2 regions of the Modestobacter sp. VKM Ac-2978 genome follow, and region 2 is predicted to be linked to the other one. Evidence: predicted binding sites of a transcription regulator. Region 2 holds the regulator's gene; the other holds the start of a gene.
What was found. The regulator LexA, encoded in region 2, represses DNA repair genes until DNA is damaged. The targets are predictions, from matches to a motif close to TCGAACANNTGTTCGA.
Positions count from the first base shown of each region.

Region 1: the regulator LexA is predicted to act here: its motif matches at 2,022-2,037, upstream of O2W53_RS14410 (HNH endonuclease signature motif containing protein).

Region 1 covers NZ_JAPVBP010000005.1:256,180-264,717, reverse strand. Annotated here, with positions in the region: gene O2W53_RS14415 (DUF4011 domain-containing protein) at 1-672, shown strand, start outside; gene O2W53_RS14410 (HNH endonuclease signature motif containing protein) at 804-2,003, opposite strand; cyclic di-AMP (ydaO/yuaA leader) riboswitch at 2,524-2,676, shown strand; gene O2W53_RS14405 (C40 family peptidase) at 2,693-3,226, shown strand; gene O2W53_RS14400 (bifunctional metallophosphatase/5'-nucleotidase) at 3,339-5,219, opposite strand; gene O2W53_RS14395 (ROK family transcriptional regulator) at 5,358-6,536, opposite strand; gene O2W53_RS14390 (amino acid ABC transporter ATP-binding protein) at 6,677-7,417, shown strand; gene O2W53_RS14385 (glutamate ABC transporter substrate-binding protein) at 7,499-8,461, shown strand; gene O2W53_RS14380 (amino acid ABC transporter permease) at 8,507-8,538, shown strand, end outside.
Region 2 covers NZ_JAPVBP010000005.1:60,372-68,909, forward strand. Annotated here, with positions in the region: gene dapF (diaminopimelate epimerase) at 1-664, shown strand, start outside; gene O2W53_RS13555 (hypothetical protein) at 689-889, opposite strand; gene O2W53_RS13560 (MFS transporter) at 962-2,275, opposite strand; gene O2W53_RS13565 (ArsR/SmtB family transcription factor) at 2,346-2,936, shown strand; gene hflX (GTPase HflX) at 2,986-4,482, shown strand; gene O2W53_RS13575 (phosphatase PAP2 family protein) at 4,589-5,317, shown strand; gene O2W53_RS13580 (hypothetical protein) at 5,289-6,359, shown strand; gene lexA (transcriptional repressor LexA) at 6,381-7,205, opposite strand; gene O2W53_RS13590 (LysM peptidoglycan-binding domain-containing protein) at 7,760-8,044, shown strand; gene nrdR (transcriptional regulator NrdR) at 8,381-8,538, shown strand, end outside.

The DNA.
Region 1 (8,538 bases), 200 kb from region 2:
GTGACGCCGGCGCTGCTGGCGGGTGAGGTGCCGTTCCGGGCGTGGACGCCGAAGCCGGTGGGCGAGCCGCAGATGCTGCGGCAGCTGGCGAACCCGGAGGCGGCCCGGCTGGTGCGGCGGGTGCTGGCGGCGGGGATCCGGGCGGAGGGGCCGATCCACCGGGAGCGGCTGGCCCGGCTGACGGCGTCGGCGTTCGGGGTGCCGCGGGTGAACGCGGCGCGGATGGCGTCGATCCTGGCGCTGCTGCCGGAGCCGGGTGCGGAGTTCCTGTGGCCGGCGACCTCGGACCGGACGCCGCTGGACCCGGCGGGGTGGACGACGTTCCGGCGCCAGGCGGCGAGCACCGACCGGGCGCTGGAGCACGTGCCGCCGGAGGAGATCGGCAACGCGATGGTGGCGCTGTGCCGGTCGGTGGCCGGGATGACCCGCGACGACCTGTTCCAGCAGACGCTGGCGGTGTTCGGGCACCGCCGCCGGCACCCGGTGCTGATGCCGCCGCTGGAGCTGGCGCTGGCCCAGGCGGTGCGGGCCGGCCGGATCACCCGGCAGAGCGCTGGTCAGTGGCTGACCGCGGTGGCGGACGGCGATGCGGACCTGCACGCGGTCCCCACCCCGCCCGTCCCGCCGAGCACGGTGGTGCGGGAACACCTGGACCAGCCCGCCGCAGGGTGATCAGGCCGGGAGCCGACGAGGGCTGAGGAGCTGCTCGGGCCGCCTCCGCTGTCGGCGGGACATCCGCCCGGACCTGCGCAGCCTGCGGACCCGCCGTCCTGCTGACGGCGGGGCCCGCGATCCCTGCCGCGCTACAGCAGCGGACCGATGAGGATCTCGGTGTCGTCGGGGCGGTAGGTGCGCCATCGCCCGCCGGGATCTCGCTGCACCCGGAAGCCGTGGTGGACCTTGGTGTGATGGCGTTCGCACAACAACGCTGAGTTCTGCAGCGAGGTCTCGCCGCCGTGCAGCCAGTGGATGAGGTGGTGCACGTCGCACCACCAGGACGGGGCGCCGCAGCCGGCGAACACGCAGGACTTGTCCCGCCGCTCGACGGCCTTGCGCAGGCCGGGGGTGACCACCCGGTGGTCCCGCCCCAGGTCCAGCGGCACCCCGTCGGGGCCCATGACGATCCGGGAGATGCTGCCGTCACAGGCCAGGTAGCGGGCACGGGCGGCGGAGATCGTCGCCCCGAAGCCGGTGCTCGCCGCCCCGGCACCGGTGGCGGGGTCGACGAGGTCGTCGAGGTCGATGCCCACCACCACGTGCGGCTTCACCGTCCGCAGGATCGGCAGATCACCGCTGGCCAACTGGTTGTCGCACAGCTGCACCAGCGCATCGGCGTTCTGCTGCGCGCGGGTCCGTTCATCACCCTGGGGCCGGTCGGCCTGCACGATCGACTCGATCGCGGCCTGCACCTTCTCCCCACCAACAGCGTCGAGGTCGAACCGGCCGGTGACGCTGCCGTCGGCGTGCTTGGCGATCGTCAGCCGCCGCCCCTCCGTCGGATCAGGCTCCGGGCCGTCCGGGTCGAGGGCGTCCTCGAAGGCCTGCACCGCAGCCACCAACGACTGATGCGGCGACTCCGCCGCCACCTGCGCCCACACCCGATCGAACGCAGCCAGGTCGATGCCCTGCTCGGCGGCTCGAGCCCGCTCACGCTCCCCCACCGCAGCGGCGACCACGTCCATCTGCGCCGCCGTCACCGACCCCTCAGCGAACCCGGCCGCCAGCGCCGGGAAGTGCTCCAACGCCCGACCCGACCGCAGGACCCGCGACGCGTCCGTCGGCGCCAGCCGCGCGTGCCCGATCAACCACGACCGCATGCTCTTCAACCCGTCGTGCTCCGCGGCCTGCGTGGTGTCCGCGCGGCGCACCGTGCGGGTCAGCTCCGCGGCGACCCGGTTCTGCACGGCCACCAACTCGGCGACCCGGTCCAGCACGCGGCCGTCCGTCAACCCGTGCAACTCCTCGGCCGCCAAGGCGTCCAGAGCTGACATCAACTCGCTCACGGACACCTCCCGACGTATTCGAACGTGTGTACGAATACTACCGCCGGCACATGCTTCAGGCAAAGCGAATCCCCAGGTCAGAGGCCTGTCCACAGATTCCAACAGCCACTTGCCACGGCCGATCGTGGCTCGTCGGCGATCGGCCCGACCGCAAGAGCGGCAGACGTGATCAGCGACCAGCGTCGCCCTGGGAGCTGGTCGACGGGAGAGCCGATCACGCGGCACCTCAGGCAGCGGGCCGTGTCGCGTCGAACACGAAACGTGCCCACCCGCCGTCCGACCAGAAATCGGATTCCCGGCGGGAACAGCCGGCGAGAGCCGACCTCGCCGACAACCGGCTCCGGCGTTGCTCGACGTCAGCTCGGCGAGTCGTCCTCGCCGGCCGGGCGTGTTGCAGCCCCACGGGGTGTCGGAACCGCAACGCGCGGCACTTTGTGACAAATCCATGACAGCCCTACCGTCATCCGCGCCCGCCGGCCCCTGAGTCACCACACACGGTGACACCGGCGAGCACCGCCGAACCGGGCAACCGCCGCATCGTCGCCGCGGACGCCCGGACCGGGGACCCACCGCAGTCTTGGGGTGAAGCGCAAGGGCACGCGAGTGCCGGAGCGCCGGGCGAGTTCCCCGCCCGAACCCGTCAGCTAACTCGGTAGGCGGTTGAGGAGAACAAGGAGAACCCGTCGTCCATGACGACCACTCGCACGTCCCCTGCCCGTCCCTCCCGTTCCGGTCGCCGGGCACTGATCGCGCTGTTCGCCAGCGCGGGCGTCGCCCTCACGCCGATGGCCGCCCAGGCCTCGGTCGGCGGCGGTGGAGCGGCCGCCCCAGCACCCGTCGCGGCACCGGTGGCCCCGGTCGCGGCTCCCAACGCAGCTGCCCAGATCATCGTCGACACGGCGCTCGCCCAGCAGGGCAAGCCGTACGTCTGGGCCGGGGCCGGCCCGAACGTCTACGACTGCTCCGGGCTGACGCAGTTCTCCTTCGCGGCCGCCGGCATCACGCTGCCGCACTCCTCCCGCATGCAGTCGACGATGGGCGTGCCCGTGGCCCGCGCCGACCTGCAGCCCGGTGACCTGGTCTTCTTCTACGACCCGGTGGGCCACGTCGGCATCTACATCGGCAACGGCCTGATGGTGCACGCCCCCACCGCCGGGGACGTCGTCCGCACCATCAACGTCGACACCATGTGGGGCTACAACTCCGCGCGTCGGCTGGTCTGACCCGCTCGCCCGAGGGCAGTCGCACGACGAACGCCCCGCTCCCCCAGACCGGGGAGCGGGGCGTTCGCCGTGCCGGAGGGGCCGATGTCGCGACACCGGCCCCTCCGGAGGGTCAGCCGAGCAGCGGCTCGCCGTCGCGGACGAGCTGCCAGTTCTCCACGTAGAAGTCGGCCGGGTCGATCACGCCGCGCTCCTGGGCCCACTCGATGAGCAGCTGACGGATCTCCAGCTGCTCGTTGTAGACCACCGGGGCCGTGGAGATGTGCGGGAAACCGCCACCGCCGGAGCGCCGGTAGTTGTTCACCGCGACGACGAAGCGGGCGTCGTCGGCCACCGGCTCACCGTCGATCTCCAGCCGGGTGACCCGCTCGCCGACCGGCCGGGAGACGTCCAGGTCGTACTCGACGCCGGAGAGCACGTCGTAGTTGTAGTCCGGCGTCCCGTCGGCGTTGGTGATCGTCTCCGGGTCGACGGGCCCGGTGGCCGGCACCTGGGTGAAGTAGCTCGCCGACTCCTCCAGGTAGTCGCGCACCTGGGCGCCGGTCATCTCCACCGCCTCCAGCGTGTTGTCGAAGACATACAGCCCGGCGATGTCCCGGATGGTGACCTCACCCTCCGGGAAGACCGCCTCCCGGCTGAACGGCGCGGCGATCGACAGCACCGGCAGGTCGGCCCACTCGGTGCCCCCGAGCGCAGCGTCGACGGTCTCGGTCTGCACCTGCTGGATGAAGTCGAGGATCGGGGTGTCCTCGTACCGGCTGGTGAGCGTGGTCAGCTCCTCGGTGGAGGTGGCCACGACCTGGTTGACGTAGTCGACCGTCGCCTGGTGCGCCTCGTCGGTGACGGCGAGGACGTCGGGGTCCTCCGGGTAGTCCCTGGTGCGCAGTGCGGTGGCCGTGGCCTCGGTGACGTCCCACTGACCACGGGTCTTGGTCAGCTCGAAGTCGACCTGGCTGACCGTGGCGCCCCAGCGGTAGGGCTGGGTGAGCAGCACCTCCTCGCCGGTGACCTCGTTGACCACGACCTGGGACGGGGCGTCGCGGTGCGTGTGGCCGACGACCATCGCGTCGATGCCGGGCACCGTGCGGGCGATGACGTCGGAGGGGTTCTCCGTGCCGACGGCCGGGTCGTCGTAGGACGACGTCCCGCCGACCCCGGCGTGCGCCAGGACGACGACGACGTCGGCCTGCTCGGCGACGACCGGCACCCACTCCTCCGCCGTCTCCACCATGTCGCGGAACTCGAGCTCGCCCTCGACGTTGTTGCGGTCCCAGATCGCCGAGCCCGGTGTGGTGAGGCCGATGATGCCGACGGTGACCGGCTTGGCGCCGCGCACCTTCATCCGCTCCAGCGTGTACGGCGGCAGGTACGGCTCGCCGGTCTCCACGTCGATGACGTTGGCGCCGAGCACCGGGTGGTCGACGTCGTCGACGTAGCCGGCGAGGGTGTCCAGGCCGTAGTTGAACTCGTGGTTGCCGACGACCTGGGCGTCGTAGCCGATGACGTCGTAGGCCGCCGCGATCGGGTGCTCGGCCTCCGGCGGCTGCTGGGCGGCGAGGTAGGTGAGCGGCGTGCCCTGCAGGAAGTCGCCGTTGTCGACGACGAAGACGCTGTCCGCGCCCTTCTCGGCGCGTACCGAGTCGACCACCGAGGAGATCCGGGCCAGGCCCGTCGCGTCACCGGCGCTGTCGCTGTACGGCGCGTCGCGGAAGTAGTCCCAGTCCTGCGCGCGGCCGTGGACGTCGGTGGTGGCCAGCATGGTGAGCTCGAGGCTCTGCCCCTTGCCGTGCCCGCCGCCGTGCCCCTTGCCGTGACCGTTCCCCTGGCCATTGCCGTGACCCTGGCCGTTCCCGTGACCGTGGCCGTTCCCATGGCCGTGGTCGTTCCCATGGCCGTGGTCGTGACCGCCCGGGCTCGCCGCCGCGGGGGTCACCGCCCCGACGCTCATCGCCAGCACCGCTGCCGCGACCGTCACCGTCGTCCGTCTGCGCACGCGATCTCCCCCAAGCTCGTCAGCCGCCCCTGCTGGGCCGGCTGTGCGGTTGCTGAGCCAACGTAACGAGGGATGCCGACAAGTCGACAGCGGTCACGAGGTGTTCACGCAGGCAGCACCGGGTGGACCGAGCGGACCTCAGCGGGCGGCGGCGCGCGCGGCCAGTTGTTCCGGGGAGAAGGCCAGGTCCAGGGCCTCCCGGGCGGCGCCGAGCACGGCGGCGTGCTGGCCGACGCGGCTGACCGCGATCTCCAGGCCGTCGGTGATCATCGGCGGGCACTGGGCGTAGATCGCCGAGCGCACCCCGGCGACGAAGGCCTCGGCGCTGCTCAGGTGCCCGCCGATCACCAGCCGCTCCGGGTTGAAGAAGTTGAGGATGGTCGAGAGCACGGTGCCGGTGCTGCCGCCGGCCTCGCGCAGCAGCTGGGTGGTCAGCGGGTGGGCGTCCCGGGCCAGGTCGAGCATCCCCTCGGTGCCTGAGGAGTCGACCCCGCGCTCGGCAAGCTGCTCGACCAGGGCGGCGCCGCTGGCCACCGCGTCCAGGCAGCCGACCCGCCCACAGGAGCAGGGCACCGGCGGGGCGCCGGGCACGGTGGTGTGGCTGATGTCCCCGGCGAACCCGCCGCTCCCCCGGTGCAGCACCCCGCCGGCGACGACGCCGCAGCCGATGCCGGAGCCGACCTTCACGAACACCATCTGCTCGGCCGGCGCCCCGCCGGCGGCGTGCTCGCCGAGCGCCATCAGGTTCGCGTCGTTCTGCACGATCACCGGCACCGGCAGCCACTGCCGCACGATCGCGGCCACGTCGGCACCGTTCCAGCCGGGCATCCGGGCCGGGGAGACGACCAGGCCGGTGCGCGCGCTGACCGGCCCGGGCACGCCGACGCACATCGCCAGCAGCGGCGGGGCGTCGTCCAGCCCGGCGACGGACTCCTCGACCGTGGTCACCACGGTGCGCAGCACGGCCTCCGGGCCGTCGGAGACCGCGATGGGCAGGTGCCGTTCGGCGACCTGCCGACCGGCGGCGTCCAGGACGGCGATCGCCGCGTGCCGCTCCCCCAGGCTGACCGCGACCACCAGGCCGGCCGCGCCACGCATCTCCAGCCGGCGCGGCGGCCGCCCGCCCGCCGAGGGCCCGGTGCCGGTCTCCACCAGCCAGCCTCGCCGGATCAGCATCTCCACCCGGGCGGCCGCGGTGGTCGCCGAGAGCCCCGTCTCCCGGGCGACGTCGGCCCGCGAGGTGGCGCGGCCGAGCCGGACCAGGGAGAGGACCTCGCTCGGGGAGGTGGCCGACCGGTCACCGGCGGGGGTGGGCATGCCGGTCAGTGAAGCAACGCCGGTCGTCCGAAGCAACGGTCACTTAGTCCGGAAGTGGAAATACTTGATGGACTTCTGGTTGTAACGATCGTCACTTAGCCTTCGTCCATCGTTCAGCGCCGACCGGGAGGAGCCCGACCGTGACAACGCCGATGGTCAGCCTGCGCGGCGTCGACAAGCACTTCGGCGAGCTGCACGTGCTCCGCTCGATCGACCTGGAGGTCGCCCCGCGAGAGGTCGTCGTGGTCATCGGGCCGTCCGGGTCGGGCAAGTCGACGCTCTGCCGCACGATCAACCGGCTCGAGCCGATCGACTCCGGCGAGATCCGGGTCGACGGCCAGCTGCTGCCCGCGGAGGGCACCCAGCTCGCTCAGCTCCGCGCCGACGTCGGCATGGTCTTCCAGTCCTTCAACCTCTTCGGCCACCTCAGCGTGCTGGACAACGTGATGCTGGCGCCGCTGAAGGTGCGCAGGGCGAGCAAGGCCACCGCCCGCGCCGAGGCGATGGCGTTGCTGGAGCGGGTGGGCATCGCCGACAAGGCCGACCGCGTCCCCGCCCAGCTCTCCGGCGGCCAGCAGCAGCGCGCCGCGATCGCCCGCTCGCTGGCGATGCACCCGAAGCTGATGCTCTTCGACGAGCCGACCTCGGCGCTGGACCCAGAGATGGTCAACGAGGTCCTCGAGGTGATGACCTCGCTGGCCGCCGACGGCATGACGATGGTCGTGGTGACCCACGAGATGGGCTTCGCCCGCCGCGCCGCCGACCGGGTCGTCTTCATGGACGCCGGTCAGATCGTCGAGGTCGCCCCACCGGCGGAGTTCTTCGACGCCACCCGGAGCGAGCGCGCCCGCTCGTTCCTCTCCAACGTGCTGGCCCACTGACGGCCGAGCGCACCCCGGGCGGACCCGCCCACCCCACGCCCGGCGCCGCTCCCCCGGCCGGGCTGATCAGAAAGGCAAGGCATGAGTGACATCCGCCTTCCCAGGCGCCGCTTCCCGCTGATCACCGCCGTGCTGGCCACCGCCTCGGTGGCGGTCGCGGGGTGCGGCTCGTCCGACTCCTCCTCCGACGCCGTCCCCGGAGGCGGAGGCGACGACACCGCCGCCTCCGGCCTGGACGCCGTCTACGAGGACGCGCCGGTCGCCGACGAGGAGCTGATCCTCCCGGAGTCCACGATGGCCGAGATCAAGGAGCGCGGCGTGCTGCGCGTCGCCGCCGCCCTGGACGCGCCCCTGCTCTCCCAGCAGGACCCGAGCAACCCCGAGGACGTCGAGGGCTTCGACATCGACCTGGCGAAGATGCTGGCCATCTACATCCTGGGCGAGCCGAACATCGAGATCGTGCCGCCGGCGTCGGAGACCCGGGAGGCCCTGCTGCAGAACGGCACCGTCGACGTCGTCTTCAACACCTACACGATCACCGAGGAGCGGGCCGAGCAGATCAACTTCGCCGGCCCGTACTTCACCTCGGGCCTCGCGGTGGCGGTCGCCGCCGACAACGAGGACATCTCCAGCATCGAGGACCTCGACGGCAAGAACGTCATCGTCGGCGCCAACACCCCGGCGGTCACCGCGGTGCCCGAGGTGGCCCCCGGCGCCGAGGTGACCAGCTTCGCCACCGACCCGCAGGCGGTGCAGGCGCTGGTGCAGGGCCGCGGCGACGCCTACGTGCAGGACTACACCCTGCTGCTGGCCGCGGCGGACGCCAACGACGACATCAAGATCGCCGTCCAGCCGTTCACCGAGGAGCCCTACGGCATCGGCCTCCCGCCGGAGGAGCCGGAGTTCAAGGACTTCGTGAACACCTGGCTGGAGGAGATCGAGGACGACGGCTCGTGGGCCGAGATCTGGGAGGCGACCCTCGGGACGGTCGTCGAGGGCGACGCCCCGACGCCGCCGGAGATCGGCTCGGTGCCGGGCTCCTGACCCGGCACCCCTGAGGCAGCAACAGCGCCAGCAGAGGACGACGACGTGACTGCAGTGATCGAGAACCTGGACCCCTT
Region 2 (8,538 bases):
GGCCGACTGCGAGTGGTTCATGGACCACCGCAACGCCGACGGCTCGTACGCGGAGATGTGCGGCAACGGAATCCGGCTGTTCCTGCACGTGCTGCTGGCCGAGGGGCTGCTGGAACGGGGAGTGGCCGAGGCCGGCGTCCTGGTCGGCACCCGGGGCGGGCCCCGCCGGGTGGGCGCCCGGCCCGACGGCGGCTACTGGGTCGACATGGGCCCGGCGGTCCCGCTGGGCCGGAGCGAGGCGCGCGTCGCCGGCGTCGCCCACCCGGGGCTCGGGGTGTCGATGGGCAACCCGCACCTGGTCTGCCTGACCGACGTCGAGGTCGACACTCTGGACCTGTCGGTGCTGCCCGGGGTCGACGACGCGATGTTCCCCGAGGGGGTCAACGTCGAGCTGGTGAACGTGCTCCCGCCCGAGGGCGCCTGCGCGCACGTGCGGCTCCGGGTCTACGAGCGCGGCGTGGGGGAGACCCGCTCGTGCGGCACCGGTGCCTGCGCCGCGGCCTACGCCACGTTGGCGGACGGCGGACGCGACGCCGGGACGGTCCTCGTCGACGTGCCGGGCGGCCGGTTGTCGGTGCAGTTCGACGGGACGACGACGGTGCTCTCCGGCCCGGCCGTCGTCGTCGCCACCGGGACCCTCAGCCGGGAGTGGCTCGCCGGCTGAGGGTCCCGGCTGCGCGACCGCAGGTCAGGGACGGTCGGGCTCGTCGGCCCGCGTCTCCGGGTCGTCGGTGGGCGCCTCGGGTTTGTCGCCGGGCCCCACGTTCCCGGTGCCGCGTGGTGCGCCGCGGCCGGTGTCCTGGTCCGCGCCACCGAAGACGTTGCGCGGCGGGTCGAGGCCGGCGGGGTCGCGGCCTGGGTCGTCGAGCTCCTCGTTCGGGCTGGTCATCGTCGTCCTCTCGAGCGGTGGACCGTGCCCCGCCGCCCTACCCGGCACCCGGCCGGCCAACCCGTCGGCTGCTCAGCCGGACCGCTCGGGATCGCTGCCGGCGGTCGGCGCCCGCGCCTCGGGCACGGTCGTCACTCCGCCGGCCGGGGCGTCCAGGCCGTCGGGCAGGTCGCGCATCCGCAGCAGGGGGCTCGCCACCACCCAGCCGGCCGCCAGCAGCTGACCGGCCGCGGCGATCCACAGCGTCGGCAGCACGCCGAGCCAGGTGCCCAGGACGCCGCCGAGCAGGCCGCCCAGCGGCATCGTGCCGTAGACCAGGAAGCGCACCGAGGCGTTCATCCGGCCCAGCAGCGCCGGTGGGCACAGCCGCTGCCGGAAGCTGACCTGGGTGATGTTGTAGACGACCACCGCCCAGCTGAAGCCGAACTGGCCGAGCGTCAGGAAGACCAGCGGGGCGCCGGTGGCGGCCAGCGGCGTGAGAGCGGTGAACGGCACCATCACCATGACCGCCAGCGGGATCGCCCGGCCCTCGCCGACGGTGCGGGCGAAGCGGGCGGCCGTCGCCGCGCCGACCAGTCCGCCCACCGCGCCGGCGGAGAAGACCAGGCCCAGCACGCTCTCGGACAGCTCGAGCCGGCGCAGCGCGTAGAGGACCAGCAGGGTCGTGGTGATCGTGGAGAACAGGTTCGACGTGCCGGTGCAGGCGACGATCCGGCGGAGCAGCGGCTGGTGGACGACGAAGGACAGCCCCTCGCCGATCTCGGCGCGCAGCGACCGCCGCCCGGCCCGGTCGGGAACGGTGTCCGGGCGCTGGATCCGCCCGATGAAGAACGCCGAGAGCAGGAAGGACGCCGCGTCGACGGCGATCAGCAGGGGGGCGCCCAGCACCCGCAGCAGCACGCCCGTGATGCCCGGCCCGGCCACCTGGGCGACGGCCCGGCTGGCCTCCAGCTTGCCGTTGCCGTCGACCAGCTGGTCGCGGTCGACCAGGGCGGGCAGGTAGCTCTGGTAGGCGACGTCGAAGAAGACGGTCGCCGTGCCGGTCGCCGCCGCGACGACGAACAGCTGCCCGAGGGTGAGGGCGTCGAGGAGGTACGCGATCGGCAGGGTCGCCAGCACCGCCGCGCGCACCAGGTCGGCGGTGACCAGCACCCGACGGCGCCGCCAGCGGTCGACCCAGGCACCGGCCGGGAGCCCGATGAGCAGGAAGGCGGCGGTCTCGAGTGCCGTCAGGACGCCCATCTCCAGCGGCGTCGCCTCCAGCAGCGAGACCGCCAGCACCGGCAGGGCCAGCAGGGTCACCTGGGTGCCCACCTGGCTGACCGTCTCAGCGGCCCACAGCTGACGGAAGTCGTGGTGCCGCAGCAGGCTCCGGTCGCGGGTCACCGGCGCAGCCTCCCGCCACTGATCGGGGGAAGTCAATCACTGAGCCGTGTCGACGTCCTAGGCTGCCGGGATGGACGAGCCGGAGGCCGGTGCGGGCGAGGCGGTGGCCGGTGCGGGGGCGCGGCGGTTCGTCGGGGAGCGCCGGCCGGCCACCGACGCCGAGGCGCGCGCCCTCGCCTCCGCCGTCCGGCTGCGGATCCTGCGGCTGTGCCTGGACGAGGCGCTGACCAACAAGGAGCTCGCCGCGCGGCTGGGCCGCAACCCGGCGACCGTGCTGCACCACGTCCGCACCCTCGTCGACACCGGCTTCCTGGTCGCCGAGAGCGCGCGGCGGGGCGCCCGGGGCGCCCGGGAGGTGCCCTACCGGGCGACCGGGAAGAGCTGGCTGATGGACGGCGCCGGCGCCTCGGGCGCTGCCCGGGACGCCGCGCTCGCCGCCTTCCTCGAGGAGGTCGCCGCGGTGGGGGAGAGCCACCTGGAGAGCACCCGGTTGGGCCTGCGGCTGGGTGCGGCGGACCTGGCCGAGTTCCGCGAACGGCTGCACCGGTTGCTGGACGAGTACGCCACCCGGCCGGCGGACCCCGGGGCGGAGCGCTGGTCGCTGTACCTCGGGATGCATCCGGAGGTCCGAGGTGTTGTACCGGGCGATGACAACAGGTGATGTGACAAGTCGGTCGCCCCAGGACCAGGGGCATGCCACGCTGGAGACGATGACGACAGCCCAGAACCGCGCGATCCTCGACGAGGCCGAAGCCCGTGTCGACAAGGCGCGCGCCAGCATGCCCGACACCAAGCCGGCACCGGCCGGTCAGTGGGACGCCGCCGACGACACCACCGGCTCCTACGTCAAGGAGGAGCGCGGCGCACTCCGTCGGGTCGCGGGGCTCGGCACCGAGCTCACCGACGTCACCGAGGTCGAGTACCGCCAGCTCCGCCTGGAGCGGGTCGTCCTGGTCGGCGTCTGGACCGAGGGGACGGCGGCCGACGCGCAGCGTTCGCTGACCGAGCTCGCCGCGCTCGCCGAGACCGCCGGTTCCCAGGTGCTCGACGCGCTGATGCAGCGCCGGGACAAGCCGGACCCGGCCACCTACGTCGGCTCGGGCAAGGCCGCCGAGCTGCGCGAGGTCGTCGCCGCCACCGGCGCGGACACCGTGATCTGCGACGGGGAGCTGGCCCCCGGCCAGCTCAACCAGCTGGAGAAGGTGCTCAAGGTCAAGGTGGTCGACCGGACCGCCCTGATCCTGGACATCTTCGCCCAGCACGCCACCAGCCGGGAGGGCAAGGCCCAGGTCGAGCTGGCCCAGATGCAGTACATGCTGCCCCGGCTGCGTGGCTGGGGTGAGTCGCTGAGCCGGCAGGCCGGTGGTCGGGTCGCCGGCGGTGGCGGCATCGGCACCCGTGGTCCGGGTGAGACCAAGATCGAGACCGACCGCCGCCGGATCCGCTCCCGGGTGAGCAAGCTCCGCAAGGAGATCGCCGGGATGGCGACCGCCCGGACGACGCAGCGCAACTCCCGCGACCGCAACGCGACGCCGAGCGTGGCGATCGCCGGCTACACGAACGCCGGCAAGTCCAGCCTGCTCAACCAGCTCACCGGGGCCGGCGTGCTGGTCCAGGACGCGCTGTTCGCCACCCTGGACCCGACGGTCCGTCGCGCGCAGACGCCCGAGGGGCGCGAGTACACGATGACCGACACCGTCGGCTTCGTGCGCCACCTGCCGCACCAGCTGGTCGACGCGTTCCGCTCCACGCTGGAGGAGGTGGCCGACGCCGATCTGCTCGTGCACGTCGTCGACGGTTCCGACTCCGACCCGCTGGGCCAGATCGACGCCGTGCACACGGTGCTCAACGAGATCGACGCGTCCGCCGTCCCGGAGCTGATCGTCGTCAACAAGGTCGACGCGATGACCGAGGAGGACATGCTGGCGCTGCGCCAGGCGCTCCCCGGGGCGATGTGGGTCTCGGCCCGGACCGGCGAGGGCATCGAGGCGCTGCGCGACGTGATCGCCCAGCGGCTGCCGCACCCGCACATCGACGTCGAGGTGCTGGTGCCCTACGACCGGGGTGACCTGGTCGCCCGGGTGCACCGGGACGGCGAGGTCGTCGAGGAGGCGCACGAGGCCACCGGGACCCGGCTGACCGCGCGCGTCAACGCCGGCCTGGCCGCCCAGCTCGACGATTTCACCGCGCCGGCCACCGAGGACTGACGGAGGGCCCCGCTGCCGCTCGCACGTTCGTGCCGGGCTCCGGCAGCGGGGCGAGCGGACAGCCCGGCGGATCACGACCAGGTCACGGCCCCGGTACCGTGACGCGATGACCAGGGGAGCGGTGGACCGGACGGCGACCGCTGCCGATCGACCGGTCGCACCGGTGGTCGGGGTGGGCCGGCCGCCGTGGTGGCTGCTCGTCCTCGCCGCCCTCGTCACCGTCGCGGTCACCGTCAACCTGCTCAGCCGCGGGTGGCTGGAACGGATGGACCTGCGGGTCTCCGAGGTGACCAGTGTGTGGGCGCTGCGGGACTCGTGGGCCTACTGGCCGATCTGGGTCGTCACCCAGATCGGCGGGCGGGTGACGATCCTGGTGGTGCTGGCCGGGCTGGTCGGGTGGCTCGCCGTGCGGCAGCGGACGCTGGTGCCGCTGGTCCGGGTGGTCGTCGCGCTGGCCCTGCTCACCACCGTGGTCTACGCGTTCAAGTGGGGCACCGGTCGTACGGCCCCGGCCTTCCCCGGGTCGTTCTTCCACACGGACGGGGCCAGCTACCCCTCGGGGCACGTGGCGAACGCCGTCCTCATGTGGGGGGTGGCCCGATGGCAGGCCGTCGAGTTCGGCCTGCCCGCGGGCGTGCAGCGGGCCACCTGGCTGCTCAGCGTGCTGGGGCCGGTGGCGACGGGTGTGGCCATGGTGGCGCTGGACTTCCACTGGGTCACCGACGCGGTGGTCGGGCTCGCGGTCGGACTGCTGCTGTTGGGCGTGGTTCACGCACTGGACGCTGTCGCGATGTCACGCTGGGTTCGTGCCAGAGTCGGCCGATCCCAGGCGTAGCCGCGCCACCCGCCGCAGGACGACGGCCGGCGCCGTCCTCTGTGCGCCCGTCGGCCTGCTGGTCGCACTGCTGCCTGCCGGGTCGGCGACCGCCGACGACGGGACCGCTCCCTACGGCGAGCCGACCACCCGGTGCGAGATCACCGACCCGCGGCTCCCGGAGCTCTCCGGCCTGGCCGGCGCCGGGGAGTCGATGCTCGCGATGAACGACGGCGGCGACCGCGCCGAGGTGCTGGTGCTCGACGGAGCCTGTGCGGTGGGCGAGGTGCGCACGGCGGAGGTCGACCCGTACGACCCCGAGGACCTCGCCCTCGCCGCCGACGGGACCATCTGGCTCGCCGACATCGGGGACAACGCGCAGAGCCGGGAGACGGTGGCGCTGATCGGTCTGCGCCCCGACGGGACCACCGTGCTGACCAGGCTCACCTACCCCGACGGTCCGCACGACGCGGAGGCCCTCCTGCTCGCGCCCGACGGCACCCCGTACCTGGTGACCAAGGAGGTGTTGGGCGCCAGCTCCGTGTACCGCCCGGATGCGCCCCTCGGCGACGGAGCCACCGTGCCGATGAGCAAGGTGGCGGCGCTCGGGTTCACGTTGACCGGCACACCGGGCGGCCCGGTGGGCCGGGCCGGCCAGCTGCTGGTCACCGGTGGCGCCGTGTCGTCGGACGGCTCGCGGATCGCCTTGCGGACCTACACCGACGCCTATGTCTGGCCGTTGAGCGGCTCCGACGTCGCCGGGGCGTTGGCCGGGCCCCCGGTGCGGGTGGCGTTGCCGGAGGCCCCCCAGGGCGAGGCCATCGCCTTCGCGGCGAACGACCGGGACCTGCTCGTCGCCGGCGAGGGACTCCCTGCGGTGGTCACCCAGGTGCCGGCCACCGGTGACCTGGCGGGGACGGCCCCGGCGGAGCCAACCGAGGCCGCCGCCGGGTCGCTGGCGACCGCCGGTGGGGTCGAGCCGCTGACCGCCGGTCTCATCGCCGCGGCCGTGGCCACCGTGCTCGTGTGGGTCGGCGGCAAGCTCCGGCGGAACCCGGCCTGAGCACGGCTCCCGTGCCCGAGGTCAGACCCGGCGCAGGACGGTGACGACCCGGCCGAGGACCGTGGCGTCGTCACCCGGGATGGGCTCGTACGCGGCGTTGTGCGGCATCAGCCACACGTGCCCGTCGCGCCGCTTGTAGGTCTTCACCGTCGCCTCGCCGTCGATCATCGCGGCGACGATCTCGCCGTTCTCCGCGGTCGGCTGCTGCCGGACGACGACCCAGTCACCGTCGCAGATCGCCGCGTCGACCATCGAGTCACCCGCGACCTTCAGCATGAACAGGGTGCCCTCGCCGACCAGCTCGCGGGGGAGGGGGAAGACGTCCTCGACCGCCTGCTCGGCCAGCACCGGACCGCCGGCGGCGATCCGGCCGACCAGGGGCACGTACGTGGGTCGGGGGGCAGTGGCGTCGTCGACGCCACTGGCTGCACCGGAACCGGCCAGCGCCTCGGCCGTGGCCTCGTTCGTCGTCGCGGTGCTGTCGCCGGGGAGGCGCACGTCGAGTGCGCGCGGCCGGTTCGGATCACGGCGCAGCCAGCCCTTGCGCTGCAGCACCGACAACTGGTGGGCCACGGACGAGGCGGAGGAGAGACCGACCGCCTCACCGATCTCGCGGACCGAGGGCGGGTAGCCGCGGCGCTCGATCGAGTCACGGATGACCTCGAGCACCCGGCGCTGCCGCTGGGTCAGTCCGTCGCCGTCGGCGGCCCGGTCGGGGAACTCCCGCACCGCTGCTCCCGCCCCCGCCGCAGCCGTGGGCGCTGCGCCGTCGGCGGGTGCCGGGCTGGACGCTCCACGCCGCGAAGGGCTCTTGCCGCCGCGCGCCTTCGGGCCGTCGACCGCCATGTGTCCTCCTCGTCCGGCTGCCTCGGCAGCAGTTCCCGGTGGCGTCCTGCCGTACCGACGGCCGTGTCGCCACGGCGAGCCGGGACCGCGGACGCCGTCCTCGATCGCCTCGGAACCGTATCGCCTCAGGCCTCTCCGTTCAAACACCTGTTCGAAGAAGTCGCCGTGTCGGCGTGTTCCTGTCGGGGGTGTGCGGTAGACATCGCCCAGACGTTCCGTTCGAACGCCTGTTCGACCACCCGGTACCGCGAGACCTCTGGAGCACCCCGATGGCCAGTTCGCAGCTCGAGCTCCCCGTGGCCGCCCCGGCCTCGATGGCGGTCGTGCTCCCGTTCCCGGGGGCGCGCCAGGTGGCGCACTCGCCCGGGTCCGTGGTGCGCGGTCGGCCTGCACCCCTGCCCCGGGCGGTTCGCCCTGCGGCGGCCCTGTGGGGTCCCGGGCATCCCGACGTGCGCCCTGGTCGGCGGGTCGGCGTTGCGGGCGGGGGCGCCGCCGGCTGCGCGAGGCGCACGGGAGGGGGCGGCGGTGGGGCCGCCTCGGGTAGACAGGCGCCGTTGCGGCTGACCCGGCGCGGGCGGCGAGTGGTCGCCGGGCTGTCCATCGCCTTCGGGGTGTCCGTCGCCGCGGCGACGTTCGCCGCCGAGTCCGGCGGCCCCGGCGGCGGCCTCGAGCTGGCCGGCTCGACGACGGTCGTCGTCCAGTCCGGGGACACCCTGTGGTCGATCGCCGGCGAGATCGCGCCGGAGGAGGACCGTCGCGCGGTCGTCGACGCGCTCCTGGACGTGAACGGCCTCTCCGACGTCGACCTCGTCCCCGGTCAGGTGCTCGAGCTGCCCTGACCGGCGGCGCACCGGTGTCCACCTCGGTGCGAAGGGCCCGACCGAGGCGCCGGTGGTTGTGGCGGGAGGGGCTCCGAGGGGCGCCCGGGTCAGATGCGGAAGACGACACGCTCGCCAGGGCTTGCACACCTGTAGGGGTGGTCGTACGGTTCCACCACAACATCTAGTAGTTACAGAGCTGTAAGCCATCCACAGTCGTTCCACACGTTGTCCCCGGCGCATCCACCGGATGTCCCCGGCCCAGTCCACAGCACGGCCATCGGGTCGGGGCCCGGTCACGGTGTCACGACGCCGCGGCGAGACCCTGCGCGACACCTCGGGAAGGAGGAGATCGACATGCGTTGTCCCTTCTGCCACAACCCCGACAGCCGGGTCATCGACTCGCGGGAGACCGACGAGGGGGCGACCACCCGCCGTCGACGCTCCTGCCCGGGCTGTGGACGCCGCTTCACCACGGTGGAGGAGGCGGTCCTCGCCGTCGTCAAGCGCAGCGG